3 regions of the Siminovitchia fortis genome follow, and region 2 is predicted to be linked to each of the others. Evidence: riboswitches for the same ligand, from Rfam matches in the RefSeq annotation. Region 2 holds a riboswitch; each other region holds the start of a gene.
The links. Region 2 has a riboswitch for thiamine pyrophosphate ahead of FS666_RS03145 (thiamine phosphate synthase). Riboswitches for the same ligand answer to the same signal wherever they lie in the genome.
Positions count from the first base shown of each region.

Region 1 (10,624 bases), on a different contig from region 2:
CCGCATGTCGCACCATATTCAGGTGCCATATTGGCAACCGTCGCACGATCAGCAAGCGGCAACGTGGCGACACCTTCTCCGAAGAACTCTACAAATTTGCCGACAACTCCATGTGTGCGGAGAACATTTGTCACTTTTAATGCCAAGTCAGTCGCGGTTGCTCCGTTAGGCAGTTCTCCGGTAAGCTTTACGCCTACTACCTCAGGAATAGGGAAATAAGACGGTTGCCCCAGCATGCCGGCCTCGGCTTCAATTCCGCCGACACCCCATCCGAGAACGCCGATACCATTGATCATTGTCGTATGGGAGTCTGTTCCGACAAGAGTATCCGGAAACGCCTCATAATCTCCATCCGGAGTTTCAATGGAATGAACAACATTCGCAAGGTACTCAAGGTTCACCTGGTGGACAATTCCTGTTGCAGGAGGGACCGCACGGTAATTTTTAAATGCTTTTTGTGCCCAGCTTAAAAATTCATAGCGTTCCGCATTACGTTCAAATTCATAGTCCATGTTCATTTGAAGAGCTTGAGGAGAACCATACGTATCCACCTGTACAGAGTGGTCGATTACCAAATCAACCGGAATTTCAGGATTGATTTTTTCTGCGTCTCCGCCAAGGTCTGACATGGCTTTTCTTAATGCAGCCAAATCAACTACAGCCGGCACACCTGTGAAATCCTGCAAAATGACACGGGAAGGCTTAAATGGAACTTCCCCATCCTGAACTTCCCCGGTTGCCCATTTTGCCAAGTTTTCTACGTGCTCTTTTGTAATGACTCGTCCGTCATATTGCCTAAGGACAGATTCCAAGAGTACTTTAATGGAATATGGCAAACGGGAGATCGATGCCACTCCCCCATCTTCCAAGGCGGACAAGCGGTAAAAATGATACCGTTTGCCATCAATCTCAAAAGATGAGCGGGCGTTAAAAATGTCGTTTTTGGTTTTTGCCATTTCAATTACCCCTTTTGATCATTTTTCTTTTCCGAACAGCAATTTTGCCAATCCCGAAAAGGAATTGGCTTTGTTCACAATTTAATCATATTACATATTGGGGCATAAGTAAATAATAAGAAAGTTATTGAAAACAATAAGTATCACTTATTAAAAATAATGTTTATCCAGCTTCTCGATAACGAATTTTGGGATAATCTGTCGGAAATTTTGCTCTTCACAATGAAAAACGAGATAGCATGGGAAGGTAAAAAAATGTTTATCCTTTAGGTGATCAGGCAATAATAAAACAAAGGCAAAAAGAAAAATCCAAGAAGGAGATGATTTTACATGGGCTTTCTATTATATCTGATTGTTGGCGGAATTATCGGTTGGCTTGCCGGATTGATTTTAGGGAAGGACGTTCCTGGAGGAATTATTGGTAATATCATTGCAGGTATTATTGGAGCATGGATTGGCGGGGCGTTATTCGGGAATTGGGGACCAACGATGGCGGGCATCGCAATTGTTCCTGCGTTGATCGGAGCCATTATATTGGTATTGGTTCTCAGCCTTATTATGGGAGCCATGGCCAGAGGCCGCAAATCTTAAATTGCCTTGGATTCGGGAGCTTATGCTCCCGTTTTCTATTTTCTTTGATACTTTTCAGCGTAATATAAAACTTCCTCGACATATTCGTTGCTGTGGTTATAGGCAAAAACGGCTTTCTCGAAGTCGCCTGCTGCTGCTCCGTTTTTTGCCAAATAATTCGCTGCAGTAAATATCGAGTCTTCGATATCCCATGGATCGGCCTTGCCATCCCCATTAGCATCAACGCCGTATCCGCCGTATTTTTTTATCACAGCAGGATCGGTTTTTTCATCTTCGGGGATATCGCCTGTACCAAGCCCGTCGCAACTGGGATGTGACCAGCCTACAAATGTACATGGCATGAACTGCATATGTCCCTCGGCACCAACAGGAGAAATCATTGGATCCATTGTGGAAAAAATCGTTTCAACCCGGTGATGTGCCGCCAACAAATACCAGGGAACACCGTATTCCATTTCGGCGGCTTTATATATTGGCATGAATTCACTTGGAACTTCCTCATTGGGCTGTGGATCTTGTTTCTCTATGTTTTGTTTGTCCAAATATGTAAGCAACAGCATAAAGGCTGCAAAAGGCAATATGAGCATAAGCAAAACCCTGCGTTTTCTTTTGGATGGTTTACTTTGAACCGCAGGTCTTTTTTTGCTTATTTTATTCATTTATAGTCTCTCCTTCTCAAACAGCACCCTGCCATGATTGGGCAATCATCCCTGCCCGCTCTCCCATTATCGGAAAGTTTTCCGTTTTTGGCAAGGAAAACCGGCCTGCTTATGATGCTCCGCTTTCATAAAATAATATGATTTTGCCTTCATACAGCTGATCAGCATACTTTTTTGCCTCTTCCGCTTTTAATCCCGATGCAATCAACAGATCCTTGACATCCTTATGGCTTTTCCCTTCTATGAGTGATGCCAAGGGACCGGCGGCAATAATAGGGCCCAATCCCGGAACCGTCAACCCGGGGACGACAAATCCTCCGCTGATCCCTGTGAGAAAACCGCTGATGATTCCAAATGCCTCTTCGCTGGCCGCATGCCTGTCGTGAACATTTGTTTCATTTTCGATTAATTCTGTTTTGGATTCATCCACTGCCAAAACAGAGAAATTCTCCTCTTTAAAGCCTTCAAGAAGAAATGTTTTGATGACGCCTATCACTTCTTCCTCTGTATCGTATATGCCTACAACACTAATACTCATGCCCATTCCTCCTTTCCATTATTGTACCCCTTTTCCTGCCTATATAAAACAAGACCTAACCGTTCGTGGTTAGGTCTCTCAAAGGTGATTTATTAATGCAGCACTTTAATTTTTACCGTTTTGACACCGAAATTCATTGCTTCCGATTTTGACGGCACAAAAACGTCAATTTTGTTGCCTTTGATGGCTCCGCCTGTATCACCGGCAATCGCTGTTCCGTATCCCTCCACAAAAACCTTTGAACCGAGTGGGATGACGGATGGATCCACGGCTATCACCTTTTGTCCGGGATTTGCCCGAAGATCGATGCCTGTTGCCGTAACACCGGAACAGCCATTGCAACTAGCAGTATAGGCTGTTGCCGTTACAGTCATTTCCTTGCCTTGCGGGCTTGCGGACACTTCCTTTTCAGCAGGAGCAGGTGCTTGAGCTGGTTCAGGTTCAGGTGCAGGCTGCGGTGCAGGCTCAGATTCAGGTGCAGGAGCAGGTGCCGGTTGTTCTGAAACTGTGTTTACCGCCTCAGTCTGCACCGGAACTGCACTGCCTTGTACCGCCAGCTTCTGGCCGGGGTGAATCAGTTCAGATGATAAATTGTTCCAAGCTTTTAACTCATTGACTTGGACTCCAAATTTTTGTGAGATTTTCCATAAGGAATCCCCTGATTTAACTGTATATATATCATCTATATTTTGTTCCTTATTAACAGCCGTATCGGCAGAAATATGTAGCTGCTGATTGGGAAAAATGAGATCGCTGGAAAGATTGTTCCAGGACTTTAACTGTTGGACTGAGGTTCCGTACTTTTGCGAGATGCTCCATAAAGAATCGCCCTGCTGAACCTCATATGCCTCTGCTGCAGCTGATGCCTGCCCACCTGCAAATACCCCTGCAATGATGGCCCCTGTGAAAAATGCGATAAGCTTTTTTCTCATTTTTGTTCCTCCTTTTTTGTTAGTCGAAGATCGCTAACGATGACTATGCTAACAGAGGAACATATCAAACGAATAACAGGATTATTTATCTTCTATTACAAATATATTGCATGCTGTTACATCCGGCACATTACGATAGTATTAGATAAATGCATGCAAATAGGGACAAAGGCGCTTTTCAAATATCGACATCCTTGCTGTGCTGGTAAAATGTTTTTTCCCCGGCAAATAATGTGAAAGCTATGACAGCAATAAAGAAAAAGCTGGAGATTTGGAATAATTTTGCTGTATCAATAAATAGGGCAACCATTCCAAAAACTAGTCCGCTCATCCCGATCCCCACATCGATTGCTGAATAAAACATCCCATTTGCCACTCCTCTCCGGGTTTTTGGCGTTTTTGCCAGTACCCATGCCTGAAGGGCAGGAATCAAAGAACCATATCCGGCTCCGAATAAGCAGCCTGAAATGGCAATTCCCTCCCAGCCGGTTGAGAAAGATAATATCCACATGGATATGAAAGTCAGGCTCGAACAAACGATCACCAAAATCTTTGGCCCGTTCCTGTCGAACCACCTTCCCGTTACCGGGCGGACAAGTGTTGCGGTAACAGCATTCAAAATATAGAATAAAAAAATTTGGTCAATTCCGCGCTCTTCGGAAAAAATAACGATAAACGTGACAATCGTGCCATACCCAAAAGTGGCCAGCAATGTGATAAAAGCCGGGAACCAGCTGGACGTTTCGATGAACGATCCCGAAAAAGAAAAACGAACATCCTCTTTTTTTATCATTTTTACGCTTTCCGGTGTTTGATATTTTATAATAGAAAACATTATGAGGGCGATAAAACCCAGAACTGCGGAAAAAATGATCATGATATCAAAGGAATAATGTTGATACAAAAATATACCGACACTGGGAGCGATGATCATGCCAACTGTTATGGAGAGCCCAAAATACCCCATCCCTTCCCCGATTCGGTCATTGGGCACGATATCAACCGCAGCCGTTCCATTAACGGTTGAAGACCATCCCCACATAAATCCATGCAGAAACCGGAATAACAACAGGATGAACACGATTTGCGTAAGGGGATACAGAATGGTAACAAGCAGAAGGCCTGCCGCTCCAATTAAAATAAGCCACCGCCGTTGGCAAAACTCCAATAAATAACCGATAAAGGGCCTGATAAGTACAGCACCAATCGAAAATACCATGGTGACCATGCCAATCTCAATGCCTGAGGCCCCCAGCTTCTTTACATAAGGCGGGACTGTCGGAATCAGCATCTGGAAACTCATAAATATAAACAAATTTGCAAGGACTAACAACGTGAAGGATTTTGTCCATAATTTACCCCTGGTTGAACTGTTTTCTCTTTTCATTATTTTCACCTTTCGCTAAAAAAACTTGGAACACTGCTCTTTTAAACATATAGCGAATAGGAAAATAATACAAGAATAATATTTCGTCGTGCGAAGCTTTTGTTTAAGCATAAGCAATCCTTTTTCCTTTGCAGCTGAAAAAACCGGCCCTTGACAACAAGGCCGGCTTTCATGTTTAATTTTATCCTCTAAATGCATTTTTTAATAACCGCTCCGCTGCAGATTTTGGATCGGCAGCTCTTGTAATTGATGATATTACAGCTAATCCGTCTATCTTATATTCCTGAAGCATTCCTGCGTTTTGTTCGGTTATGCCGCCGATGGCTACAACAGGAATGGTTACGGATTCAATTATTTTTTCCAGCATTCCTTTCGGAAGGAGCTTGGCATCAGGTTTTGACAATGTCGGAAAGATGGAACCTACGCCAATATAATCCGCCCCCTTTTCCTCTGCAAGAACGGCTTCCTCCACGGTACGGGCGGATATTCCGACAACCATGGAATCCGGAATGATCTTTTTTACCGCTTCCAGCGGAAGATCTGATTGTCCGACATGGACTCCTGCGGCACCTACTGCCAAAGCAACATCCACACGGTCATTTATAATTAATGGTATGGATAATGTATCGAGGAAGCTTTTCAATTTAAGGGCCTTCTCATAAAAAATCCGCCCTTCAGAACTTTTTTCCCTTAATTGAACGAGGCTTACACCCCCGCTTACGGCCTGTTTGATGACCGGCAAAAGCTGTTCGAAAGGCATATCTTCTTCTGTCACTAAATATAGTTTATAATTAATATCATACTTCAATTACCCCTACCCCTTAATAGACCTGCTCATAAAAATGGTGAAAATGATTGGCCGGGCCGTGTCCTTGTCCGATGTCTAGGCTTTCGGCAATGGCAGCCGTAATGTAATCCTTCGCATTTCCGATGGCCGTCAACATACTCTCACCTTTCGCCAAGTGAGCAGCAATGGCGGATGAAAGCGTGCATCCGGTCCCGTGGACATTTTTCGTTTCAACCCGTTCACCTTTAAATAAATGAAATTGTTTTCCGTCGTAAAACAGGTCATTGGGGTCCCCATCCAGATGACCGCCTTTTATGAGCACTGCTTTTGGCCCTTTTTCCATGATATCCCGGCAAGCCTTATACATATCAGGTTCCGAATTTATCTTCCTGCCGGATAAAATTTCGGCTTCAGGAATATTCGGGGTAACCAGCGAAGACAATGGCAGCAGAATTTCATTGAGTTCAGCGACAGCATTGAGTTCCAGCAAATGGTGGCCCCCCTTTGAAACCATGACAGGATCCAGTACAACATGCTCCGGTTTGTATTTTATTAGACTTTTTGCAACTGTTTTGATGATTGCCGAATTACCCAGCATGCCTATTTTTACAGCATCCACGCCTATATCGTCAAAAACGGCTGCAATCTGATCACTGATCATATCCAAGTCAATATTTTGAACAGATCTGACTTCTACAGTATTCTGGGCAGTGATGGCTGTAATCGCTGACATCCCGAATACTCCCAGGGCAGAGAATGTTTTTAAATCCGCTTGTATCCCGGCTCCGCCCCCTGAATCAGAGCCGGCGATGGTAAGTGCTGTTTTCATGAAGCAAACCTCCAATCGCTCTATTTTTTATACCATCATGAGCACCCCACCTGCTCATAAGACAAACATCAGATCTGCCATTCTTGTTTGTGGTAATTCATATCCCAGAAGAGATATTCATATTTGGATGTGATCAGGAAATGCTTTTCAAGCAGCGCCAGTTCTCTTTCCGGCTTACCGTTTGTCAGCTCATTCAGTAATTCAATCAGCCATTCTCCCAATGCGCCAAACTCTTCTGATGAGTATGTTTCTACCCATTTCTTGTAAGGATTGCTTTCCAAACTGCCTTTATATTGTTCTTTCAGCCGTTTGCCGGTTTCAGCATAATGCCAGGCACATGGGAGCAAAGCTGCAATCAATTCGGCAAGTGTTCCGTTGTGGGCGACATTTAACATATAGCGGGTATAGGCAAGATTAACAGGTGTTGGTTCGGTTTCCTCCAATTCATCCCTTGTTATTCCGAATTCTGCAGCATACTGCCGATGCAGCTCCATCTCAAAATGAAGATGTTCATGAAGCAAATGGGCAAACCGCTCCATCGTTTCGAGATTCTGAGACTTTTGCACGCCGATGGCAAACAGTTTTACATAATCGATCAGGTAGACATAATCTTGTTTCATATAGTAGACGAACTTATCTTCAGAGAGCGTCCCGTCCCCGATTCCTTGAACAAACGGATGCTGATAGCTCTTTTCCCAAATTTCCTTGGCATTTTCATAAAGTCTGTCAGTAAATAACATCTTGTCCACTCGCATTTTATGTACAGCTCCTTCATGTTTATTGCGCCTCTCATCCCCGCTTATTAAACGCAAAAAACCGCCCCTCTAAAAAGGAAGCGGCTGCATAGCAATACAAATAACGTATTCTCAGCCTGCTTCCCTACGCTGGCATAAACCAGATCAGGTTCAAAGGGTATCAATCAATGATTTCTCTCAGCATAAAGCTCCCCTAGCAGACACAATCGTATTCTGTTTTTGGATTAAACGAAGAAATAAGAGATGCGTTCAATCTTCACTATAGCAGGAATATTTCAAAAAGCAAGCCTAGTTGATAAATAAGCTCATGATATAGACCATGAACGGGATGGTGATCAACCCGAGAAGCGTAGATAGAACGGTAGTTAAAGCCCCCATCTGTTCATCGGCCGAATACCTGGCAAACAGAATGGATGCCAACGTAATGGTAGGCATCATCGATTGAATGAGCACCGTTTGTATCAACACAGCATCAAAATTAAAGAAATGAATCATAAATATGGTGGCAATCGGAAGCAATATGAGCTTTACTGTAATCGGAACCCATGTTTGGGGCACAGACTGGCGGACAATTCCCCGCTGCAGCCCCATAATCATCATCCCAATATAAAACATGGCGAGCGGAGCTGCCAGGGCGGCAAGCCGATCTGTCAATCCGATGATTATTTCCGGAGGCTTCATATTGAAAAAAGCAGCAAACAAGCCGATGACGATGGCAGCTGTCGGAATGTTAATCATCGATTTTAATGTTTGCAATGCAAATTTCCGGTTCTTCTGCAACATCACAACCCCGACTGTCCAAATTGTGACGTCAACTCCGGCATCAAAAATAGCCGCATACAGCGCCCCTTCAGGGCCCAATAATGCAGCGCACAGCGGGATTCCGATAAAGCCGGTATTACCGAGTCCTGACAGTAAAGCAATTTCTCTGGTGCGGTTCGACCCTTTTTGAAAAAGGTTCGCAAAAATCCAGCCCATTGCGATACCGACAACATTAATAATAATGGATAACACAAAAACCAATACAATTTTCCGGAACATATCTTCATTCATATCTACATGGAAAATACTTGATAGAATGATGCATGGCATTGCCACATTAACGATCATATTGATGAATAAGGTCCGTGTTTCATTATTTAGCGGCGAAGTTCTTGCCAATATCGCACCGATGATAATCATCATCGTAATAATAAGTATTGATTGAAAAACAATTGTAAACTCCATTTCTCTCCCCATTTCCGCACCGAAAACTGACATTAACAGAAAAAAGCGAAGAAATCGATTGGCCGCATCTTTTTTCAATAGAATGCAGTCAATGCATCATTCTTCACTCGTTTAATTATACATAAAGTTTTTTGTAAGACAACAGATAAAGTGAAACTTCAATCAGTGGGGGTTTTCTTCATCCCCCACTGATTGTTAGTTGAACGAATCGGGCTTTTACGGGCAGTTGATCTTCCACCTAAACTACCCGATTCATTAAAGTTTTGAGGTGGGAGTCTTACTGCCCGTTAATGCGGGATAAAAATGAACAGTATCAAACAACCATCTGCCCTTTTTCTTCCGTCCCGGCCCCTTCGCCTTTTGGCAGCGTTTCCAGTTCTGAAATCCATTCGATCTTAACAGTGGGCTTTAGATGCAGCCTATCATTCGAATGAACACGAATTGTATGGACGTCCGGAGTATTTTCAGAAAGTGTACAGATTCCTTCAATCATGTCCTGCTCCGTCTTCAAACGAACCAAATACGTTCCTTTTCGAGGAAGCATATAATCCTTGAAAGATACTTTCACCATTGTCTTTTGATTTTTTAAATCGTATGATTCATCTTCAATTTGTCCGCAGGTAGAGTAAAAGTTTCCCAAAAAATGAGGGACCAGCTCCACCGCTCCGCCATTTAATAGTTCCCTTATTTTAGTGGAGCTGATCTTAATATTCTTATACGTTTCCTTAGAAACAACCGTGATATCAAATTCTCCATCTCCGTCATCCCTTATGCGGTCCATGTTTCCCTGGCCTTTGTATCCATAGGTGAAATCAAATCCGGCCACAACATGTGTGCAATTTAATCCGCAAATATACTCTTGAACGAAATCCGCTGGTGCAAGTTTGGCGAATTCGTGATTAAATGTCACAATAAAAAGTTTTTCAACACCTAAATCTTTAAAAATCTCCTTTTTGGCATCTAAAGGTGATAAATATTTGCTTATTTTTTGATTCGTTGGCAGGACATTGCTCGGATGAGGAAAGAAGGTCATTACTGCCAATGTGAGATTTTTCCGTTCGGCAATGCCTCTGGAGGTTTCAATCAATTTCCGATGTCCCAAATGAACGCCGTCAAAAAAACCAAGAGCCATGACACATGGTTCATTTTCCAGCGCTTTCACATCAAACGGTCCTTTTATATAAACTGTTTCCACTTCTAACACCACCGTCATCGTTTTTTACAGGAAGGTTGTTCTTTTCTGTATCATATACCACTTCATATACGATTTCAATAATTATCATATAATTCTTAAATCCCTTTCTATTTCATTCAATAAATTGGCCTCACCAATGTCTTGGGTTGTACATAAAATGATGGTAAAGGGGGTGTGTTACCATGTCTTTCTTTGAAAATACATCTTTTGGCCTTTATCTGGCAGCCATTGTTGCCGGATACGCCCTTCTGTATTTGACAATTCTTCTTCCAGGACCTCTTGCAGCTTTTTCAACAGTCATTATGATCGTTTCTGTCATCATCATCGTTCTTTTTTCCGTAGTCCTTATTGTAAAAGCGCTCAGGTCGCTGTTATCAAGGTGATACAAAAAAGAGGAGCAGATATTAAGCTGGCTCCTCTTTTCTGATTACTGTATTTCAATCCCGTTTTCCGGTGTCAAACTTGCCAGAACATGGACACGTAAAATGAACCCTGTCAGCTTATTCTCTTCATTTACGACAGCAAGTGGAAATTTCGATTCCAACACTTTCGGAATCAAATCACTCACATATACATCTTCATCTACCACCGTTATATCATGACGCATTACTTCTTCCAGCCGTTTTTTCTCTCTAAGTCCCTTGATTGCATCATCAATCGTTACAATTCCCTTCACGCTGCGTTGGCGGTCAACGACAAAGACGCTTGAAATTCCGTTTGCCTGCATTTCCTTGATTGCCACATTCAAGCCGTCCTTTAAGGAGACGA
Region 1 covers NZ_VEKZ01000071.1:4,384-15,007, reverse strand. Annotated here, with positions in the region: gene acnA (aconitate hydratase AcnA) at 1-956, opposite strand, end outside; gene FS666_RS17175 (GlsB/YeaQ/YmgE family stress response membrane protein) at 1,287-1,547, shown strand; gene FS666_RS17170 (lytic transglycosylase domain-containing protein) at 1,583-2,206, opposite strand; gene FS666_RS17165 (general stress protein) at 2,316-2,744, opposite strand; gene FS666_RS17160 (LysM peptidoglycan-binding and 3D domain-containing protein) at 2,837-3,676, opposite strand; gene FS666_RS17155 (MFS transporter) at 3,855-5,063, opposite strand; gene thiE (thiamine phosphate synthase) at 5,245-5,871, opposite strand; gene thiD (bifunctional hydroxymethylpyrimidine kinase/phosphomethylpyrimidine kinase) at 5,885-6,679, opposite strand; gene tenA (thiaminase II) at 6,748-7,434, opposite strand; TPP riboswitch at 7,539-7,639, opposite strand; gene FS666_RS17135 (AEC family transporter) at 7,723-8,661, opposite strand; gene FS666_RS17130 (FAD synthetase family protein) at 8,975-9,856, opposite strand; gene FS666_RS17125 (hypothetical protein) at 10,039-10,239, shown strand; gene FS666_RS17120 (quaternary amine ABC transporter ATP-binding protein) at 10,284-10,624, opposite strand, start outside.
Region 1: it holds a riboswitch for thiamine pyrophosphate, as region 2 does, so the genes downstream of both, tenA (thiaminase II) here and FS666_RS03145 (thiamine phosphate synthase) in region 2, are expected to answer to the same signal.

Region 2 (10,624 bases):
TTATTGATCAGCCTTTCATTGGCAAGCACCGCTCCCGCTTTGGATTCATTATCTTCCTGCAAAGCTTCAAGCGCCTGGTGAAGAGTGGAGGAAGTCAATTCGAACATCCTGTCCAAATCTTGGATGGCCGATTCAGAAAACTTCACTTTATTATGGATCTGGCTGTCGACAAGTTCCATGATATTTTCTATATGATCACCGATGCGTTCCAAATCCATCACTGTATTCAAGAGGGAACTGTGGGTTTTCAAGTCCTGATCGGATAAGGAATGGTATGAAATTTGAACCAAATAATCCGTAATGACCTTATCCAGATTGTTCAGGGCGTCTTCTATTTGCGGAAGCAGCTCCCGGTGTTTCTTTTCCCTTGTTTTATAAAAGCCACTTACCTCTTTTAGTCCTTGCTCTGCCAGTTCGCCCATTCGAAGAACTTCCTTTTTGCCCTGCCCGAGGGCAACAGACGGGGATTGCCGGATAAAGTTTTCTCCCAAATGAACCGGCCTGAAGTCAATCATCTTATCCTCACCCGGTATGAGTTTCGTGACAATCCAGGCTAATACAGCGATGAAAGGAAATTGTAAAATCGTATTCGACACATTAAATGTTCCGTGGGCAAAAGCAATGGTCATCTTTGGATTCAAGTCCAAGGTTGCCTGCAAATATTCGATAAAATGGGTAAACGGAACGAATAGAATTAAAACAAGAACTGTGCCTATAACATTAAACAGGACATGAGTTAAAGCAGCTCGCTTTGCTGCAATCGAAGCACCAATGGATGCCAATACGGCTGTAATCGTCGTTCCGATATTATCACCGAACAAAATGGGCAAGGCCGCTTGCAAGGTAATGGTGCCTTGATCAAAAAGTGTTTGAAGAAGGGCAATAGATGCCGACGAGCTTTGAACGATAACAGTAAACAGAATACCGGCCAGGACGCCAAGCAGCGGATGATCACTGAGGCTTACTGTTAAATCAGTGAAAAATTGCGCTCCACGAAGTGGCTTCATCGCATCACCCATTAGACTTAAGCCGAAAAACAAAGCGCCAAATCCAAAAATCACTGTTCCAAAGTTATTGACTTTATGATTTTTGAAAAAGAAAATCAAGAAGGCACCAACTGCAATAATCGGCAAGGCATACTCAGAAATATTGATTCCGATAATAAAAGCCGTAACGGTCGTTCCAATATTGGCGCCCATAATGACCCCAATAGCCTGCCTTAACGTCATAAACCCTGCCGTGACCAATCCGATTGTCAAAACCGTCGTTCCAGAACTGGATTGGATTAGACCTGTAACAACAATACCGGTCAACACGCCCAGGACCGGCCTTGTAGTAAACCGGTCAAGCAAATCCCGAAGTCTGTCGCCAGCCGCTTTTTGAAGGCCGTCACCCATCGTCTTAATCCCGTATAGGAAAATTCCCAGCCCTCCAAAAAACATGAAAAGCAATGTTTGCAGATCCATTTCTTCAGCCCTTTTTTCATATCTTTCGACATTATTTATCCTTAAATAATACTAATGAAGAAGCATCAAAAAGTAAACAGAACCCAATGTAAAGAATTTGTTACAAGAAAGGCGGAAGCGCTCGGTCAACGACGTACAGACCGGACGACGGGCTCTTCATTTTTCCTTCTGTTTGAAGTCATACGCCACATTGCCTACCGTGTTTTCTATTTTATCCTCTGCTCGGAAACATTGACCTCGTTTGCCTACTGTAGTTTCAATTTTACCCTCTACTCGGGAGGCATACACTTCGTTTGCCCACCATGTTTTCTATTTTGCCCTCTGCTTGGGAGGCATTGACCTCGTTTGCCTACTGTGTTTTCTATTTTATCCTCTACTCGGGAGGCATACACCTCAATTGCCTACCGTGTTTTCAGTTTTGTCCTCTGCTTGGGAAGCATTCAGGAAATCTTCGAAGCCAGCTACCCGGAGGCTGGGCTCAATTCTCTTTTCGTAAAATAAAAAGAGCATCCCAACAAATCAGAATGCTCTTCACCTAATTTTTCACCCCAACAGCTTAGACGCAACTGCCTTTGCCTTGACAATATCTTTCGTTCCATGCACCAGCATACGGCCGTCGCGGAATAAAACGATACGGTGTCCGTCAAATTGGCAGGCTACCAAATGCACGTTGGAGATCAAATCAGTTACTATTGGGCGAATGGATTCGGCGAGCGGCCTTAATTCCACATTCCTGTCACGCGACAAGGTCAACTGCACTGTATTCCGTCCGCACAAGACCGCCGTTTTCGTTTGATTTTCCCTTGATAAAAACGGATAATCTGCTTTTTTAGAACAGCTTGGACAATTAGGTCGCCGGAGCGTCGTTACATCAATCGCCGCTTGACCGCCTGTCCAAAGATCAAAGGATTTAAGTCTGGGGTCGACTTTTTCCCCGACAATATATTTGAAAACATTCGTCACTTGGTGGGCAGCAACGACCTGTATAATCGGGCTGATGACCCCCGCCGTATCGCAGGTAAGTGTTTGCGGGGGAAGGGTTTCGAGCAAACAATGAAGACAGGGATGACCTCCCAGCCCAATGGGATAAGTCAGCCCATAGCTGGCGACAACCGCTCCCATAAAAAAAGGGATACCCACTTTCAGTGCCGCATCATTCATTAAAAGCCTTGTCTCAATATTGTCCGTAGCATCCACGATCAGCGATTTGCCTCTGGCCAGCTCTTCTGCATTTTCCGGCGTGACATCAGCCACAAAAGTTTCAACTTCAACTGTGCTATTAATATCCCCAAGCCGCTTTTTAGCCGCAACCGCCTTCGGAAGTCGATCCATCACGTCCTGCTCAGTATATAGCTGCTGCCGCTGCAAATTGCTCCAGTCCAAAATGTCCCGGTCCACAATCGTGAGTTTTCCGACACCGGAGCGGGCAAGCATTTCTGCGCTTGCCGATCCAAGCGCCCCAGCTCCGATAATCAAAACATGGGCCTGCCTGATCTTTTTTTGGCCTTCTTCCCCTATCGGCTCAAACAGTTCCTGCCTGGAATATCGTCCGTTCAAGTCGGAAGCAGCCCTTCCGTCGGGCTGCTGGCCACAGCGTAATCACGCTCATCGATTCTTCCGGCTTCAAAACCAAGACGTCCGGCTTCAATCGCCAGCTTCATGGCTTCGGCCATTTTTACAGGATCTTTTGCACCCGAAACGGCTGTATTCAGCAGGACGGCATCCGCTCCAAGCTCCATGGCATATGCGGCATCTTTCGGGGAACCGATTCCTGCGTCAATAATAACCGGCACTTTCGATTGTTCAATAATGAATTTCAGATTGAGCGGATTTAAAATCCCTTTACCCGAACCGATCGGCGAGGCACCCGGCATGACCGCATGAACACCGAGCTCTTCCAGCCTTCTGGCCAATACCACATCATCCGATGTATATGTAAGGACCGTGAAGCCTTCTTCCAATAACATTTCCGAAGCTTTCAGCGTTTCAACCGGATCCGGCAGAAGCGAACGATCACAGCCGATGATTTCCACCTTCACCATGTCGCACAACCCTGAAGCCTTGGCCAGCTTCGCCGTTCTGACGGCTTCCTCCGCGGTTTTTGCCCCGGCCGTATTGGGAAGCAGGGTGTATTTTGATAAATCCAGCATTTCCAGGAAATTCGGCTGCGAAGGTTCAAACACATTCATCCTTCTTACTGCAAAGGTAAGAATTTCAGCTTCCGATACACGGACCGCTTCCTTTTGGATCTCAAAGGACGGATATTTTCCTGTGCCAAGCAATAGTCTTGATCGAAAGGTTTTATCCCCTATTTTTAACATGCTCATTTTTTCATCCTCCCCCTACAAAATGGATCATTTCCACTTCATCCCGATCCCGGATCGGGCGGTCGTAATCGTCTTTTTGAACAATTTCTTTATTTACTTCCACGATCACGATGCGCTCGGTAAGCTCCAAATGCTCAAGCAGCTGCTGAACATTTGAAACACCTTTTGGCAGCTCATATCGGTTTCCATTTAACGTGATATGCACAGCATTCAACCCCCTTCTAAAAATTGATAAGCTCGGCAGGCTTCGTGGTATTCTTCCGCAGCCCTGGCTGGTTTGGCGCTGTCAAAAATTGAAGACATAACGGCAATCCCCCTTATGTTCATCTTGTTCAGTTCCACAACATGCTCAGGCTTGATTCCGCCAATCGCGTATATATCGGACTGCACATTTTCCGCAATCAATTTCAGTTCCTCAAGACCGCGGGCAGGTACACCTTTTTTGCAATCCGTATCGTATACATGTCCATATAAAAGCCAGTCGGCTCCTGACCGGCTCGCCTCCCAGGCTTCTTCCGGCGAGTGGATTGACCTTCCGGTACGCAAATTCGGAAAATACGATTTCACTTGCTGCAACGTCAAGCCGTGGCCGGGAAGCTGTACCTTGTTGATGCCCGTCACAACCGCAACATCTACCCTGTCATTTATGATCAGCTTTTCTTTGTTGACTTTTGCAGCGGACAGACGGCCGATCAATCGTATGTATTCGTTGGCTGTTTTTGTCCTCTCTCTGATGATAAAATAGTCGACGAACGGCTCAACCTCAACGATGATACGAGCAAGCATGGCGACATCAAACCGGTCATTTGTTACGGCGATCAGCTCCACCCCAAGCCCCCTCCTTTGCAAATGCAAATAGCCACCTCCCTTTATCCGGGAAGGTGGCATTATAGACTAAGACAAAATAATGTGGCACTTCCCTACGCAGGCACAAACCTGATCAGGTCATAAGGGTATCGGAGTTACACTCTTCTCTCAGTCCTTTTGAAGGATTCCCCTAGCGTTTTCAGTATAAAATTGTATATCTACAGACATGGTAACACGGAAAAGCAAATAATGGAAGTATATGAAATCTTCAAAAATTCATTTCCAAGTAAAAACGATCGTAAGCCTCTGCCATTTCAAAATCCAATTCCGTCAGGCCCTTTGCTCTCCAAGAGGAAATTTTCACCGTGATCAATTTGTACTCAATTGTTATGAATGGATGATGCTGAACCCTCTCCGACTCTTCTGCAATCTTTTTCACAAAGGAAATTCCTTGCAGATAATCCCTGAAACGGTATTTGCGGACAATCCACTTTTCATCCGCCAGCCTCCACTCCTTCAACTCGGACAACCTTTCTTGAATAGCCTGTTCAGACAATTTTTCCAAAAAGTTCCCCCTCCATTCAAAGTCACATAATTGGACGTTCACTTATAAACATTCTATCATTCCTTTAAGAGATCTTTAAGGAGTGATCGTATTTGAATTCTCCATCCATAAAAAAATTTCACGGAATTCCATTGTCTGTTTTGGACTTGGCGCCAATCACCGAAGGCAGCAATGCCTCTGAATCATTTAAAAACAGCGCCCAGCTGGCACAGCATGTTGAAAAATGGGGGTTTAACCGTTACTGGCTTGCGGAACACCATAATATGCCCGGCATTGCCAGCTCGGCCACTTCAGTGCTCATCGGCCATATAGCGGGCTCCACCAAAACTATTCGGGTCGGAGCCGGCGGCATTATGCTGCCCAACCACGCAACACTAGTTATAGCCGAGCAGTTCGGCACACTGGAGTCGCTTTACCCGGGCCGCATCGATCTCGGACTGGGCCGTGCACCCGGCAGTGACCAGGCCACTGCTTTTGCTCTGCGCCGGACATTAAACAGGGGAGCTGAAGAGTTTCCTCAGCAATTGGAAGAGCTGCAAAATTATTTCAGTGAAAATCCGGTCGGCCGTGTCCATGCCTACCCGGGAAGAGGGCTAAATATTCCAATCTGGCTGCTTGGCTCCAGTGACTTCAGTGCAAGGCTGGCCGCCCTTAAGGGATTGCCTTTTTCTTTCGCAAGCCACTTTGCACCGCAATATACGCTGCCTGCACTAAGACTCTATCGCGACAATTTCCAGCCTTCGGATGTTCTAGAAAAACCGTATGCCATGGTGGGAGTGAACATCATCGCAGCCGACACGGAAGAGCGGGCCAAATGGCTTGCAACTTCACAACAGCAGCAATTCTTGAGCCTGATCAGAAATATGCCGTCCCAGCTAAAACCGCCAATTGATGATATTGAAAAAGCCTGGTCGCCTTTTGAAAGGGCATCAGTCGAACAAACCCTTGATACAGGCTATACATTTGTCGGAACTCCTGACAAAGTCAAGGAACAACTCGAGAAAGTAATTGAGAGCACCGAAGCGGATGAAGTCATTGTCAACTCACAAATTTTCTATCAGGAAGACCGCCTGCGTTCCTATGAAATATTGGCAGAGATGATGGATTGATTTGATGGAAAAACTAAACAGAGTCAGCCCCCCATCAAAGGCCGACTCTGTTTTTTTATTACCAAAGCGCGATCGCGCCATCTGTCCGGGATTCCGTTCCAGCAACCAGCACTCCCGTGTCCGGGTTCCTCCAAATGATCTGTCCCCGTCCAAAATTATTTGTTTCAAGGGCGATACGAATATCATGTCCCTGGAAAGCTAAGCTTTCCGCAAAATGGTGCGGGAAGCGATGCTCCACTTCCACCGTCTTCCCTTTGATCCACTGCCAGCGCGGTGCGTCAAGCGCTGCCTGGGGGTGAAGGCCGAAGTCGATTGAATTCATAATCACCTGGACGTGTCCCTGAGGCTGCATGAACCCGCCCATGACACCGAAAGGTCCGACAGCTTGGTCGCCTTTCGTCAAAAATCCCGGGATGATGGTATGGAATGTCTTCTTTCCGCCTTCAAGGGCATTCACATGGTTCGGATCCAAAGAAAAGTTCTTCCCGCGGTTTTGCAGGGCGATGCCCGTGCCAGGAACTACCAAGCCAGAACCAAATCCCATATAGTTGCTCTGGATAAAGGAAACCATATTCCCTTCTTTATCGGCAGTCGCCAAATAAACAGTTCCACCGGCGGATGGCTTGCCCGGTTCAGGCATGCATGCTTCTGTCTTGATCAGCTTGCGCCGTTCCTCGGCATACGAATCACTTAAAATTTCCTCTACTGTATACTTCATATGCTCCGGATCCGTAATATGCTTGTACCCATCAACATAGGCCAGTTTCATCGCTTCGATCTGCTTATGGTAAGTATCAAGCGACTCTTTTCTCGTAAACTCGAAGCCTTTTAAAATATTCAAAGCCTGAAGCGCTACGATTCCCTGCCCGTTCGGAGGGATTTCCCAAACATCATATCCGCGGTAGTTGATGCTGATCGGGTCAACCCATTCCGCTTGATATTCCGCCAAATCCTCTTCTGTAATAAAACCGCCTGTATCCCTTGAAAAAGCGGCTATTTTCTTTGCCAATTCTCCACGGTAAAAAGACTCTCCGTCCGTTTCCGCTATCGCACTCAACGTATCGGCATGGCCCTGGGACTTCCAGACCTCCCCAACGGCAGGAGCATAGCCGTTCGGAGCAAACGTCTCAAACCAGTGCTTAAATTCGTCACCCCTTAATTCATTGGAAAATTCCAGGTATGCTTTGCGCCAAAATCTGCTTAATGTCGGTGATACCGGATAGCCTTCTTCTGCATAGTTAATGGCATCCTTAAGAACCTCCTTCAATGGCAGCTTTCCGAATCTCCTGGAAAGCTCCGCCCAGGCACCCGGCGCACCCGGTACCGTAACCGGCAGCCATCCATATTTGGGCATCTCATCGTGGCCCATTTCTTTTACTTTCTCTATAGATATGTTTTTGGGTGCCCGTCCGCTTGCGTTTAGACCATGGAGCTTCCCTTTTGTCCAAACAAGTGCAAAAGCATCGCCGCCGATACCGTTGGATGTCGGCTCACACACCGTCAGGCAGGCCGCTGTAGCAATCGCCGCATCAATCGCATTCCCGCCTTTTTGTAAAATCTCGAGCCCCGCCTGTGCTGCAAGCGGCTGGGATGTTGCCACAACCCCGTTCATCGCGTAGGCCGAATTTCTTGTGATCGGGTATGGATGTGATAAGTGGTTGAAAGTGATCAATTGACTCTCTCCTCTATGAAAGAAATAATAATCGGTTGAATAATATGTAAATTTACTCTACCTATTGAAAGAAAGCGCATTCCATTTTATCCTACGAAATTTAAAAAATATTGTCAATAAACAAAGAGAAAATAATAAACTAATATACCCTTCAATAAATAACTAAATGTAATGTTATGCTTTCACTTTGTTATATATGTAAGTCTAATTTATATCATTGCGTCCAAAACAATTTCATTTAGATTAATGTATTAATTTTGAAATAAAAAATCCCATTATTAATTGATTTTGAATGATGAATAGATTATAGTTGATCATATCGAAAGTTATTTTCACAATAACCAAACCATTTGTAATAAGACAAGACAAATTATAAAAGGAATGTGAACAATGAAACCCAAAGATGATTTTGATGCAAATCATATGCCGGCCATGAAATTGAATGATACGGACAAAAAGATCATTGAAATATTGCTGGAAAATGCCCGGATTTCGTATACAGACCTTGCCAAGGAGATCGGGCTGTCCAGGGTAGCCGTGCAATCCCGCATCCAGTCATTGATTGAAGCCGGGGTAATTGAGCGCTTTACGGCTGTCGTCAATCCGATAAAAGTAGGTATTCAGGTATCTGCTTTTTTCAATGTGGATGTGGAACCGAAATATTTGGATGAAATTGCCGAGAAGCTTGCTTTACATCCTGCAGTGACGAGTCTTTATCATATGACAGGACCAAGCACCCTTCATATGCACGGCGTTTTTAAAAATATGAAGGAAATGGAAGAGTTTTTGCTTGAAACACTCTATTCCACAAAAGGAATCATGCGGGTGGACACCCAGATGCTGTTAAAGCGTTACAAGAGTAGAATGGGACTTAAACTTTAAAACTTTCATTCTGACAGGAGGGATTGGAAATGGACCTCAAAGGATATATGGCACTATCAGGCGCCATGCTAAGAGTCGGGATTTTCGGTTATGGAGGAGGACCTTCCGTCATTCCTCTGTTCCGTCATGAAGCCGTTATTCGCTATAAATGGATGACGGATAAAGAATTCGGTGAGCTGCTGGCTTTTGCCAATGCATTGCCCGGACCAATTGCCACAAAGCTGGCCGCACAGCTCGGTTATCAACAAAAAGGGGCGATGGGCGCAGTAGCGGCCATACTTGTTCATATTTTGCCTACAACCATTGCCATGGTTGCTTTATTGGGCGCCCTATATTCCATGAAGGAATCAGTGATCATAGCTGGAATGATTGCAGCTGTCAGGCCGGTTATTGCCGTCTTGCTCGGGATCACCGCCTATGAGTTTTGCGCAAAAACCTGGGGCGGGCTTGGAAAGGTGATTGGCGTAGGATTTGGGATCATCGCCTTTTTGCTGCTTGGTTTGTTGGATGTTCATCCTGCCATTGTCATTATTGCTTTTTTGGCTTACGGTACGGTCCATATCAAAGTGTATAATTGGGCTAAACAGAAGTGGGGAAGAAAAGAAGAAAGCATGCGTGAAAATAGCGGGGGAATGTCTTCATGATTTATTGGGATTTATTTTGGGCCTTTTTTGTCGCCAACATTTTAGGTTACGGCGGAGGCCCCGCAACCATACCGTTAACACAGCAGCAGGTAGTCGACCATTACGGGTGGATGACAAATACGGAATTCGTTGATATGCTGGCTGTCGCAAACGCCCTGCCCGGCCCGATTGCAACAAAAATCGCCGCTTTCGCGGGATACCAGGAAGCCGGCTGGCTCGGGCTCATTGTTGCTTCCATAGGCACAATAGCACCCTCTGCCATCGCCATTATAGTGTTGCTGAAAATTTTGAATCAATTTAAACAATCGCCTGTCGTCAAAGGGATGACCATGTTGGTGCAGCCGGTCATCGCAGTCATGATGATCCAGCTCACTTGGCAATTCAGCTCCGTCTCCTTCGACTCCATCGGTATTTGGCAATCCGTTTTTATCGGCTTAATTGCACTGGTCGCCATGGTCTGGTGGAAAATCCACCCCGCGATTATGATTGTTGCTGCATTTATATACGGGGGCGTTGTGCTACCTCATTTTATGGCTTAATGCATACAAAACCGACTGCTTCATGGGAAGCAGTCGGTTTTGTTATGGCCAAGTTGTTTTTACGGGTATGCCAGTCAATCTGATTTAATCATTCTCAGTATACGTCTTAGATTAGTCAGACTTTGTAGTGTTCCAAAAAACCGGTCCGTGGAACATCTCAAAGTTTTTAACATTGGTCCGAATCGCGGCAACACTATCTATATCCCCAAATTTAATGGCAGGCAGGTAGTTCCAAGATTCCTCTTGAAGTTTGCCAAATATCTCTTTCGCCTCTTCATCTGATGGAGCAACCATCAATTGGTCCAACAATTGATCAATTTCAGGACTATTCGACCAACCGGTATAGTTAGTCCTGGAGTCTAAAAAGTTAATTTGTGTTGGGTCAGTCGCCACTTGATAACTCATTGGCATTAAGTCATAAAATTTATCATCTTCCCTGACTTCCATCAGAGTGGCCCAATCATATATCTCTAATTTAGATTTAACTCCAATCTTTTTAAGGTTTTCCTGAATAACAACCGCTGTATGATATTGTTCATTATAATCCTTTGTTGTTAATATTGTTAGTTCTTCTCCGTTATAACCAGCCTCTTTAAACAATTTTTTGGCAGCT
Region 2 covers NZ_VEKZ01000005.1:58,321-68,944, forward strand. Annotated here, with positions in the region: gene FS666_RS03125 (Na/Pi cotransporter family protein) at 1-1,466, opposite strand, end outside; gene FS666_RS03130 (ThiF family adenylyltransferase) at 2,010-3,023, opposite strand; gene FS666_RS03135 (thiazole synthase) at 3,020-3,793, opposite strand; gene thiS (sulfur carrier protein ThiS) at 3,798-3,998, opposite strand; gene FS666_RS03145 (thiamine phosphate synthase) at 4,004-4,648, opposite strand; TPP riboswitch at 4,694-4,802, opposite strand; gene FS666_RS03150 (4a-hydroxytetrahydrobiopterin dehydratase) at 4,869-5,165, opposite strand; gene FS666_RS03155 (LLM class flavin-dependent oxidoreductase) at 5,258-6,274, shown strand; gene FS666_RS03160 (gamma-glutamyltransferase family protein) at 6,333-7,886, opposite strand; gene chrS (chromate efflux transcriptional regulator ChrS) at 8,337-8,828, shown strand; gene chrB (chromate efflux transporter ChrB) at 8,858-9,472, shown strand; gene chrA (chromate efflux transporter ChrA) at 9,469-10,011, shown strand; gene FS666_RS03180 (ABC transporter substrate-binding protein) at 10,123-10,624, opposite strand, start outside.

Region 3 (10,624 bases), on a different contig from region 2:
TCTTGGTGGTAGGCATCCCGTTCTGTAGCATTTGTACGGTGTATTTATTGTATCGTTTTGTAAAACCGAAGCCATCGCTGCGTATTGATAAAGATGGGATTGATGAAAATGCTTCTTTTGTTGGTGTAGGCCAGATCCGTTGGGATGAAATTGAACGGATTGTGATGTATTCGATGATGGGCCAAAAAATGATTGGCATCATTCCAAAAGACTTTGAGCCATTCCTGGAGCGACAAAGTGGTGTGAAACGTGCCCTTTTAAGTATGAACAAGAAAAAAGAGATTCCGATCAGTATCCCGCAAAATGCAAGTGATGTTCCGTTAGAGGCAGTGTTGGAATTTGTTGGGCAGTTTATTGATCATGAGAAAATTGGATAGGCACATTCAGTTGTACCTCTGATTGCGATAATGAACAAACCTGAGTGGAGGGATGGACAATGATTCAGGAGAAAAAAGCATTTTCGTTATCGACAGAAGAACTAAGCGTAGCGATGCTGTTGTGTGGATACGAGCAGGCGGCGGCTGATGCGTTAAAGAACACGCGGGATTGGAAAAGTGACGAACAACTGCAAGAAGTTGTCGGAGAAGCGGAGTTGTTATTATGGCGTCGCGGCTATCAAAATGAAAAAGGTGAAATAGATCATGGACTCGAAAGTTTGATTCATCTGTTGATGAGAGCAGAGAAAAAAGTACGTTGCGTGCACGATAAAACGGTGATGCTTTTACATAACATGGGGTCTCGGAAAGTGCTTGTGCAAAAATGTGAAGATGGCATGCATAGCTTTTACTACATAGATATGACAAAGAATAAACAAGGTGAAGATACAATACAAGACTTTTATCAGTTTCCCTCCGAAGAACCGATCGACATGGAGCCCTTTATAATGTCGAGTGAGATGTTCCAGTCCTTTTCAGTTGCAAAGACCGCAAAACAAATCAACGAATTGCTTTCTGAAGGAGAACATCCTCCAGCTATGCAGGCATTCATGGAATCGTTTGTGAAGAGTGGATGTTTCCTCAATAATTTTTCATTGATCAAGTCTGACTACATCACAGATGAGAATGAGATTCCGGAAATACATTTGTTTTTACCGTCAAAATCATGCATTTGGTATATCGATTACACGGAAGTAGATACGCAAGGTCAAGTATACTTCTATCCTATAGAAGCATCTTCATTAATTCAGATGATCATGACACGGATAAAAATGTGGTTTGGTTTTTAAAAAAGAGCGGATGTGCCTATGGAGGGATGGATGATGAACTTGTTAAAAGAAAAGAGGATCGCCTTATCGACAGATGAATTTATTGGAGTGCTCGCCTTGTGCGGTTATGAGGATGTGGCACGTGAAGCCTCATTGCTAAAGCGGGATATGACAGAGGAACAGCTAGGCGCTTTCGCGCATCACGTAGAAAGGCTGTTAAAGCATCGCGGTTATTGGGATGAAACCCGTTCAACACAACTAGTCCAAGAAGTAGAAGACCTGATTCATGCTGTGATAAAGGCGCCAAAAAAGGTTCGTTGCGTATATGGACAGTATGCATTAATATTTCATCATCTGGCAGATGGAGGCAGGATTGTCCAACGTTTCGAAGGTATGGATCATATGTTTACGATGATTAGTGGTAATCTTGATTATGTAGAGCATCTGATCGACTTTTATGGTTTACCTGAGGAAGAGCCAAAAGAGGGGGTCGCACCATTTAAGATCGAAAGAGAACTGTTTGATTCCATGGGTACATATACAGATGAAGAAATAGACGCAATTTGTGAGGATGAGGATCATCCAATCTCTTTCCGCTCCTTTTTAAGAGACTTTCAAGAACGTCATGCTGCTTTTGATTCAATTACGTTTATGTTCGGGGAAGAAGAGGAAGAGGAGCAGCGCGATGAGCCAGTATATCTATTTTTAAGAGGAAAGTCGTGTGTGTGGTTTCTAGATTATAGCTTCGTAATGGAAGCAGATGAAATAGATGTATATCCTGTGGAAATGAAGGAATATATGAAACTGATTGCAGAGGAAGAGCTTCCAGCTTGGTTGGAACGGAATTAACATCACAGAAGTATACTTTTCTTGGTGGCGAGCTTTCTAAAGGAGCTCGTCATCTTACTATGCGATCAAGAGTGATCTCCAATGGAATTTCCATATAAAAATAAAGATTGCTACGTGTTTACATTGAAGATACTGAAAATGTAAAATTTGTCAGCCCTAATATAACTGATTTTATTAATGAATTAAAAAGCCAACCTGGCAAAAAAATTTGGATCGTTGGTGAAGGAGAACTGTTACATTCTTTTATACAAGAGAATTTAATTGATGAACTTATCGTAACAGTTGCACCAACCATAATCGGCAAAGGAATTCCTTTATTTAAAGAGGGGGATTATCAATTAGACCTTTCATTGAAAGGAACAAGGAACTTTAATCAATTTGTTGAATTGCATTATGAGGTTAAGAGGTAAAACGTCTGACAAATAAAAAAATATGCAAGTAAAAGCTCTCCTTATTATAGCTGTTTTAAAAAAACGCACGTTCGAAAAGTAAGGAATATTTGTGATTTAAAATAATAGACCGTTTTTTAATGAAGAAAGCTAGTCACAAAAGTGATTAGCTTAGGTTGAATAATTCATTGGTATTTATCTTAAATTCTTTAAAATGGTTTGAGGTAACAATTTCCCCTAGATTAACCAGAGTGAATTGAATCTCTCCATCTTGATCCAGGAAATAAACCATTATACGATTTTCCATAGGGTCTACTATCCAGTATTCTTTAACACCGAAATTCATGTATAAATTCAGCTTTGTAATCATATCGTGCGATTTATTTGAAGGACTCAATATTTCAATAATAAAATCAGGAGCTCCGATGTATTCATTTTCAGTGAAGTTACCTTGGTTACAAACTACAAATAGATCGGGGACAACTGTCTTTTTTTCATCTTTACTTTCGTTATTAAAGACGACGTCAGTTGGTGCAGCGAATACCTTGCATTTACTCCCCTTCAATAAATTGTATAACTCACCGTGCAAATAAGATGATATCTCTTGATGTTTGATGCTTGGAGATGGAGTCATATATATAACACCATCGATAAATTCTAACCTTTTATCTGTTTTCTTCCGTTCAGATTCAAATTCTTCATAGGTGCTATACCTTTCATTTAATAAACTCAAAGCAATCACCACCCTAAGTCAATTATACTCGAATTAATAACCAAAAAGAAATAATGATGCGCGACACCCTCGCATTTGATTCGGAGGGGGATATACACTTCTATGAGGAATTGGGATTACTTATTCCGCCGAGCGCAATTAATAATATCCTCTGATATACCTTTCGATGAAATTGTGTCAATTCAATGAAATCGTTTTCTGGAAAATGGATAAGATCAAGTTCTCTCTAAAGGGGTAACAGTGCCTTAAAGAAGGTGCGCGTAGACCTCCGCAATTTTCAATACTTTAATATCGGCGTTATATCAACGTTTACAGGTTATCTCATTTATGATGGGGCAGCCTGTTTTTGTTTAAAAAAAGATAAGTGAACCCTGATAGAGGGCGTTTATTATATCCTTTATCCTTGTTTAAACCAATGCCGGGATATGAGATAATATAGTAATACACCAGATCAGGGAACAACTCCGTTTATTGTATGTTTTCGTGTGTTTTTTAAAAAATTAAGATACGATATTTATAGCCAGATTTAAATAGGAGGTACGGAAAAAGAATGAGTGGATTTCCGAAAGATGCTATGCGTATGCTGAAAGAGACGAGTCGTACATTTTATATTCCGATTACTTTTTTGCAAAAGGAGTTAAAGTATTCGGTTGCAGCTGCTTATTTAGTATTTCGGGCAATTGATGAAATTGAAGACCATGAAGAATTGGACAATGATGTAAAATGCACGATCTTAATGAAAGTAAGCGAATTATTTAAACAACCATTTGATAACCAAGAGTATTTAAGAATTCTTGGACGGACAAAAGATCAAATGCCCGAAGTTACACTTCGTTTAGAAGAATGGCTGCAAGCTTGTCCAAAAGATGCCCTGCCAATCGTTACGAACGCTGCTTCTGAAATGGCATTTGGTATGGCAAAATGGGCAAAAGCAAACTGGGATATCCGCACATGTGAAGATTTGGATGACTACACATATTACGTTGCAGGACTTGTTGGAGTCATGCTGTCGGACCTTTGGGAGCATTATGGCGAAGAAAAAACAGACCGGGAACTTGCCATTGGTTATGGGCGCGGGCTTCAGGCCGTAAACATTTTGCGCAATGAAAAGGAAGATTGGGATGAACGTGGTGTAAGCTTCGTACCCGACGGCTGGAATCGTGCAAAGCTATTTGAATATGCAGAGGTAAACTTGGCAAAGGCAGATGAATATATGAAGTTTCTAAAAAAGAAAAGCATTTTATTATTCTGCCGTCTGCCGCTTGCCCTGGCTCAGAAAACGTTAAAAGCGATGAAAGAGGGACGGGAAAAAATCACACGTGCAGAAGTAGAACAAACGGTAGAAGAAGTTCAAATCAGTTAATTCCATGTTTCAGGTGCAGAGAACGCTTTAGATTTATTAATCCCCGTCTCCCCTATGGAGCGGCTGCGAAATCTGTAAGAATATTGATGATAAGGCAGGTGTTGGCGTTGGCCAACTCAATCGAGCAAAGGAAATCTGAGCATATTCAAATCACTTTGAATGAAAAGGTTACAGGGGAGTCGATTTCCACAGGATTAGAGTCGTTTACGTTCATCCACAATGCGCTCCCCGAAATCGCTTTTGACGAAATCTCCATTGAAACCACATTCCTCGGCTTTGAATGCAAAACGCCGTTTCTCATCAGTTCCATGACGGGCGGGACAGCCCTTGCCGAGACGATTAACCGGAACTTGGCCGCAGCGGCCGAAGAACGGGGGTGGGTGCTTGCGCTCGGATCCACCCGGGCACTGCTCGACAGCGACGGACATTCCTCCTCTTTCATGATGAGGAAGTACGCACCGAGTGTCCCTGTTATTGCAAACCTTGGTGCTGTTCAGCTCAATTACGGATACGGTGTCGAAGAATGCAGGAAAATTATCGGGATGACTGAGGCGGATATGCTCGTCCTTCATTTGAACAGCATCCAAGAAGTGATTCAGGAAAAGGGAGATACGAATTTTAAAGGGTTATTAAAGAAGATTGAACAATTGTGCAGCACGCTGGAGGTTCCGGTCGGAATCAAGGAAGTTGGATGGGGCATCGATGGCCAGACAGCCAAAAAGTTAGCTGAGGCCGGTGTGGCGTTTATCGACGTGGCCGGAGCTGGAGGCACATCCTGGAGCCAGGTGGAAAAGTTCCGTGCCAAAGATCCCATCCGGCGGGCTGCCGCGCAAAGCTTCAGCGAATGGGGGATTCCGACGGTGGAATCGATCAAGCTGGTCCGCGGAGAAATTGGGGACCGTCCGCTGATTGCCAGCGGCGGGATGCAGACGGGGCTGGATGGCGCCAAGACTATCGCGTTGGGTGCCGACCTGGTCGGATTCGGGCGATCCATTCTGAAAGAAGCGACCCAAAGCCCGGAAGATGTTATTGAAGTAATGAAAATCCGCGAAATGGAACTTCGGATGTCGATGTTCGGAATCGGAGCGTCGACAATTCAAGAATTGAAAGGAACTCCCCGCCTGAAAGAACGATGATAGTGGTATGAGGGCCTCGAAAATTGATGCATATTGCTCTATTTGGAGGGTTGCAAATTGAATCGCATTTTCATGAACGGAAAATTTTTTACAGCGGATCAGAAAAACAAAGAGGCCAATGCTATGATCGTCAGTAATGGAATTGTTACTTGGGTTGGAAAAGAGGAGGATATGCCTCCTGTTCAGGGAGAGAAGTATGATTTGGAAGGTCGCCGCGTACTTCCCGGGTTCATTGATGCCCATCTTCATCCGTTGCTGCTTGCGGAAACATCGAAGCAGCTTGCATGCACGCCGCCGGGAGTGACATCCATTTCAGGCATGGTTCAAGCGTTGAAGAAGCGGCTCAAAGGGCAAGGACCTGATTCATGGATAGAAGGCTGGGGGTATGATGAAGGCAAATTGGATGAAGGCAGGGCGCCGAACAGGCATGACTTGGACCAGGCGGCCAGTGATATCCCGATTGTTTTGACACGGACATGCACCCATATTCTTACCGTGAACAGCAAAGCTTTGGAAATTGCCGGAATAACAAGGGATACGCCAGATCCTCCAGGCGGAAAAATTGATCGTGATAAACTGGGAGAGCCGACAGGTGTACTGCGTGAAAGTGCAGCCGATTTAGTGAAAAGTAAAATGCCTGTAAAAAGCCTTGAACAAAAGGCCGCATTGCTGGCGGAATACAGTGACACATTTCTTGCCAAGGGTGTTACTGGCATTACAGAGATGATGGGAGAGCATAACCCTATCGATTATTATGATTTATATAAAGCTGCAAGGAAAAAAGGGCTGAAGCAAAGGGCGGCCCTCTATTACAATTGGGATGCGTTCCAGCAGTTTGACCTGCATGAGCCGGCCATTTTTGACAGGGAACAGCCTGTTTATATCGCTGGAATTAAATTATTTGCCGACGGCAGTATTTCCGGCCAGACAGCTTGGGTAAACCCCGCATTTCTGGGAGACGGTGAAAATTTCGGGATTTCTACAACCTGTCAAGAGGAGCTGCTGGCAGCAGGGGAAGCGGCAAAAAAATACGGTATCCAATTGGCCGTTCACGCAATGGGGGAACAGGCCATTGACCAGGTCGTTGATACGTTTTACAAAAAAGCCGATTGGCTGGATGGGGCCCCATCTGTTCGAATCGAACATGTGTCGCTGCCGACGGAGCAGGCACTCCGGCGTGCAGCTGAGTCCGGAATCGCCTTTGTGACCCAGCCCATTTTTTTATATGCCGAAATAGAAAGCTACCTGAACAATTTAGGTGAAGAACGTTCGAGAAAATCTTACCCGGTCAAAGCCATTCTGGAAAAAGGAATTCAAGTGGCTTTTTCATCAGATGCGCCTGCCACTGCATGGGATGATCCCGTGAATCCATTTGTCGGACTGGAAGCGGCCGTGAACAGGAAGGCTTACAACGGGACAGATATTGGACAGGAGCAGGGCATTCCGCTTGAAACAGCGGTCGAGCTTTATACGAAAGCGGCACAGGAAGTTACCCGGATTCCTTTCGTTGGCAGGCTTGCTCCGGGATACCATGCTGACTTCATCGTTCTTGAAAAAGATATCTTTAAGGCGGACAAAGCCGAAATTAGCAGCATGAACGTAGAAGAAACGTATATGGGCGGAGAAATGGTATATCAGAAGACGAGGGTCTGAAGGGAAAGGGTCCTTGTTGCTGCTGTCATGTAACCAAAAAAATACTTGAGTTCGTGTTATCAAGGCCTAAATCGTAGAAAGTCAAAAAAATAAAGGGCAATACATATTAGTCATGTAAAATATGTATTGCCCTTTTATCTTTTGCTCAACAAATCACGCCCGATTGCAGCTTAGTCAAATCAAAGTTTTTATAGAAAAACTTAGTGAGACATGTGGGAATCGACTGGCTTCCATTGGAACTGATTAAAGCAACTGCACTTATTCTTCATTTCACTTGCAGCAGACGAGGTGCTGTTGTGGTAAGCAATGCAATCACAATAAAGCAAGCTAAGGAAGAGGCAATGCAAGAAGTGCCGTTTGCGATGAGTGAGTAAAGAAAAGCAGATTGGCCTGGAGGTGCGTACTGCCCCCAGAAAATGATTCCGGCGATGAAGTGCCAAATATATCTTGCAGCGCCGCCAATCAATACAGCACTTAATAATAACAAGACTAGCATGACTTTTCCTTCAGATTTCAAAACATTTTTTATAGCAGGTGCAAGCAATCCTGCTGCACCAATAAAACTGAATGCAATAAAATATTCAATTAATCCTTGAAGAGGCGTCAAAATTTGTCCGGCAGCATCCCCTGTTACAATTTGCAGCAGGCCCCACAAAAATCCTGAAGCAAACCCGGCCTTTATTCCCCAGCGAAGCGACACGATAAAAATGGGTACCATGGAAACTGAAAACTTAATTGCCGGCGTTATTTGAACGGATGGGATCATATCAAGCATCATTGCAAATGCCGCAAAAATCGATACCTCCATCAGTGCACGTAATGACATCTTTTCTCTTCCCATAAAAAAACCCCCTATGATATGATGACCGACCGTAACCATAGGGGAACAACGGCAATGATAATCTTATTGCCGTTTATATACCATCCCTGCGCTAGCATTATCTAACAGGTTCAAAGGGTCCGGAACGAGTCCGCTCTCAGCAAAAAGCTCCCCTTGGTACGCCGATTCAAATTTCTACCTTTATTGTAGTATATTTTGAATAAAATGCAATCTCTGTTATTGAGAGGAGATTCACTCGAACTAGGAATGGAGATAAAGAGGGCCGTTATCTGCCATCAGATTTTCTTTTAAACCGGCTCCCGGTATTCATATACACAATGGCAAAAATAACGATGATAATAAATAAAATAAGACCCAAAATGAACAGTAACTGGTTTTCCAAAGCTTCACTTAATCCCCACAGCAAGATACTAAAACAAATGCCGTACATTATTTTGCCCATAAATTTACACAACGCCGTTTCGTCATATTGGGCTTTTTCACTGTCAGACTTCGTATTGTAGCCGGCAATCAAAAATGCGCCTTTCCCTTTTGACAGTATGACGGCGAAAATGAGGAATGGAATGAGAATGATAATATTTATAATGAATCCGGTCATAGCAGCAGCCTCTCTCGTATAAATTTCATGCTCCTGATTATTATACCAACTGCGGCACAAGGTTTGGCCGATAAAAAAGTAAATCAAAAGAAAACAAAGTTAAATTGGGGTTATTCCAAAGAATAATCATTTTACAGTTCTTACCTTTTCAAACCTTTGGTATTATTAGAGTAATTAAATTAAAAAATGGGGAGTGGTTTGTTTGTTATCCGGTCCAGTTAGTACAGGTAGTATCGTTGGTGTCGTGATCATTCTTCTAACCTTACTTCTAAATAAAAAGTCAGCAGTTTTAGCAAAAATTCCATCTTATTTAGGTTTATTGGCATCAATCATCATATTCATCATAAGTTTTGAGATTAGAGGTTTTGAAGGTGCCGCATATGGTATTTGTGCGTTTACAATCCTTATTTTTACCATCTTGTCCTTTTATATATCTATAAAAATATCAAAAGTAAAAAAACATTAAACTCTAAAAATAACCCCTTGATTTATTTTAGGGGCTTTTTAGACAGCCCCCTTAAAAACTCTCCACTTCCTTTACGGCGTCCGCCGCTTTTCCATCTTGTTTATTCGGATTTAAAATCATAAGCAATATAAAGACGCAGCACACGAGCGCACTGGAAATCAAATAAATCGATTGATAACCGTTTGCTGCGGTAATGATCCCGAAAATATATGAACCAAGCGCAATTCCGCCATCGAAGAAAGTGTAAAAAGTGGCGGTGGCATACCCGCTTCGCTCGATACTCGTGGATTGAATGGCAAGCGTCTGCATACTCGGCACTAAAGATCCGTATCCAAGCCCGATCAATGCACCGGCGGTCAAAAATGTGGCGGCCGAGCTTGTATATGCCAGCATAATCAGCCCGGCGATGAATAAAACCAATCCGGGGTACAGGACGTATTGAGGTCCTTTCAGATCAAACAACCTGCCTGTGAACGGTCTTGCAAGAAGCATGACAGCGGCAAAGACGAGGAAAAAGGTACTTGTCATGCTCAGCAGATTTTTTCCTTGGGCATAGATGGATAAATAAGATAGAATGCTTGCATATGAAAGGCCTGTCAGACAAGCGAGAAAGCCGACAGGTATTGCCTTTTTCTCAAAAAAGTCGAAGAATTGGCAATTAGCAAAAAGTCCCCTTCGGATAAAGCATATCCAAAGGAGGCAAAAAAAGTGTAACTATTAATAAACGGTACTTTTTTCAAATCACATTTCTCTCATTTTTCAAATGCAGTGGCTATCTTCAGTGCATCCATCGGGTTGCTCACTTGGTCGATGGCGTAGACTACCTGGCCGTCCTGCCACAGGATCCGGGTGTTCTTTCCTTCCGCATCAAGAAAGGCATGTCCATGCGGTTTTGGAACAGGAAGTGTGTGGTCCTCCAAAAATTGTACGGCATCACGGGCGAGAGCCGTTCCTTCTTCACCATTATTGGTAAATGCGTGTGATGAAAGAGCCCAGCGTCCTTCATTCCAGCTTGTCCATACAGAACCAGCACCTGCATCTTGATAACCCGTTATATGATGTCCCAGGTCAGTTGGTTGTCCGCCAATTTCACTGAAATTCTCAAAAGCTATTTCCTCATCTGCAGCTTCTTGGCTTTCGTATTTTTTTACATCTATCCGGGCTATCCGGTCAGCTGCACCACTGTCATTGACCAGTTCTTCATTATTGATCGGTATCGGCTCATCACTTTGAAAAAAAACAACCGAGTAACGATTTTCATCCGATTTAGTTGTTGCCGTCAGGTGCTTGCCATTATTCAGGGGGAGTTCATTTGGAAGCTTGATCGTTAAGTTTGTATGGAATTGGTCTTTCACGGCCTCGATGACTTCTGCTTGTGTCATACTGTGGTTC
Region 3 covers NZ_VEKZ01000008.1:47,048-57,671, reverse strand. Annotated here, with positions in the region: gene FS666_RS04710 (STM3941 family protein) at 1-377, shown strand, start outside; gene FS666_RS04705 (hypothetical protein) at 437-1,225, shown strand; gene FS666_RS04700 (hypothetical protein) at 1,259-2,053, shown strand; gene FS666_RS04695 (dihydrofolate reductase family protein) at 2,161-2,463, shown strand; gene FS666_RS04690 (Uma2 family endonuclease) at 2,609-3,175, opposite strand; gene FS666_RS04685 (squalene/phytoene synthase family protein) at 3,726-4,538, shown strand; gene fni (type 2 isopentenyl-diphosphate Delta-isomerase) at 4,646-5,674, shown strand; gene FS666_RS04675 (amidohydrolase) at 5,732-7,327, shown strand; gene thiT (energy-coupled thiamine transporter ThiT) at 7,593-8,168, opposite strand; TPP riboswitch at 8,235-8,332, opposite strand; gene FS666_RS04665 (DUF3784 domain-containing protein) at 8,434-8,766, opposite strand; gene FS666_RS04660 (YesK family protein) at 8,969-9,232, shown strand; gene FS666_RS04655 (MFS transporter) at 9,284-9,856, opposite strand; gene FS666_RS04650 (hypothetical protein) at 9,985-10,624, opposite strand, start outside.
Region 3: it holds a riboswitch for thiamine pyrophosphate, as region 2 does, so the genes downstream of both, thiT (energy-coupled thiamine transporter ThiT) here and FS666_RS03145 (thiamine phosphate synthase) in region 2, are expected to answer to the same signal.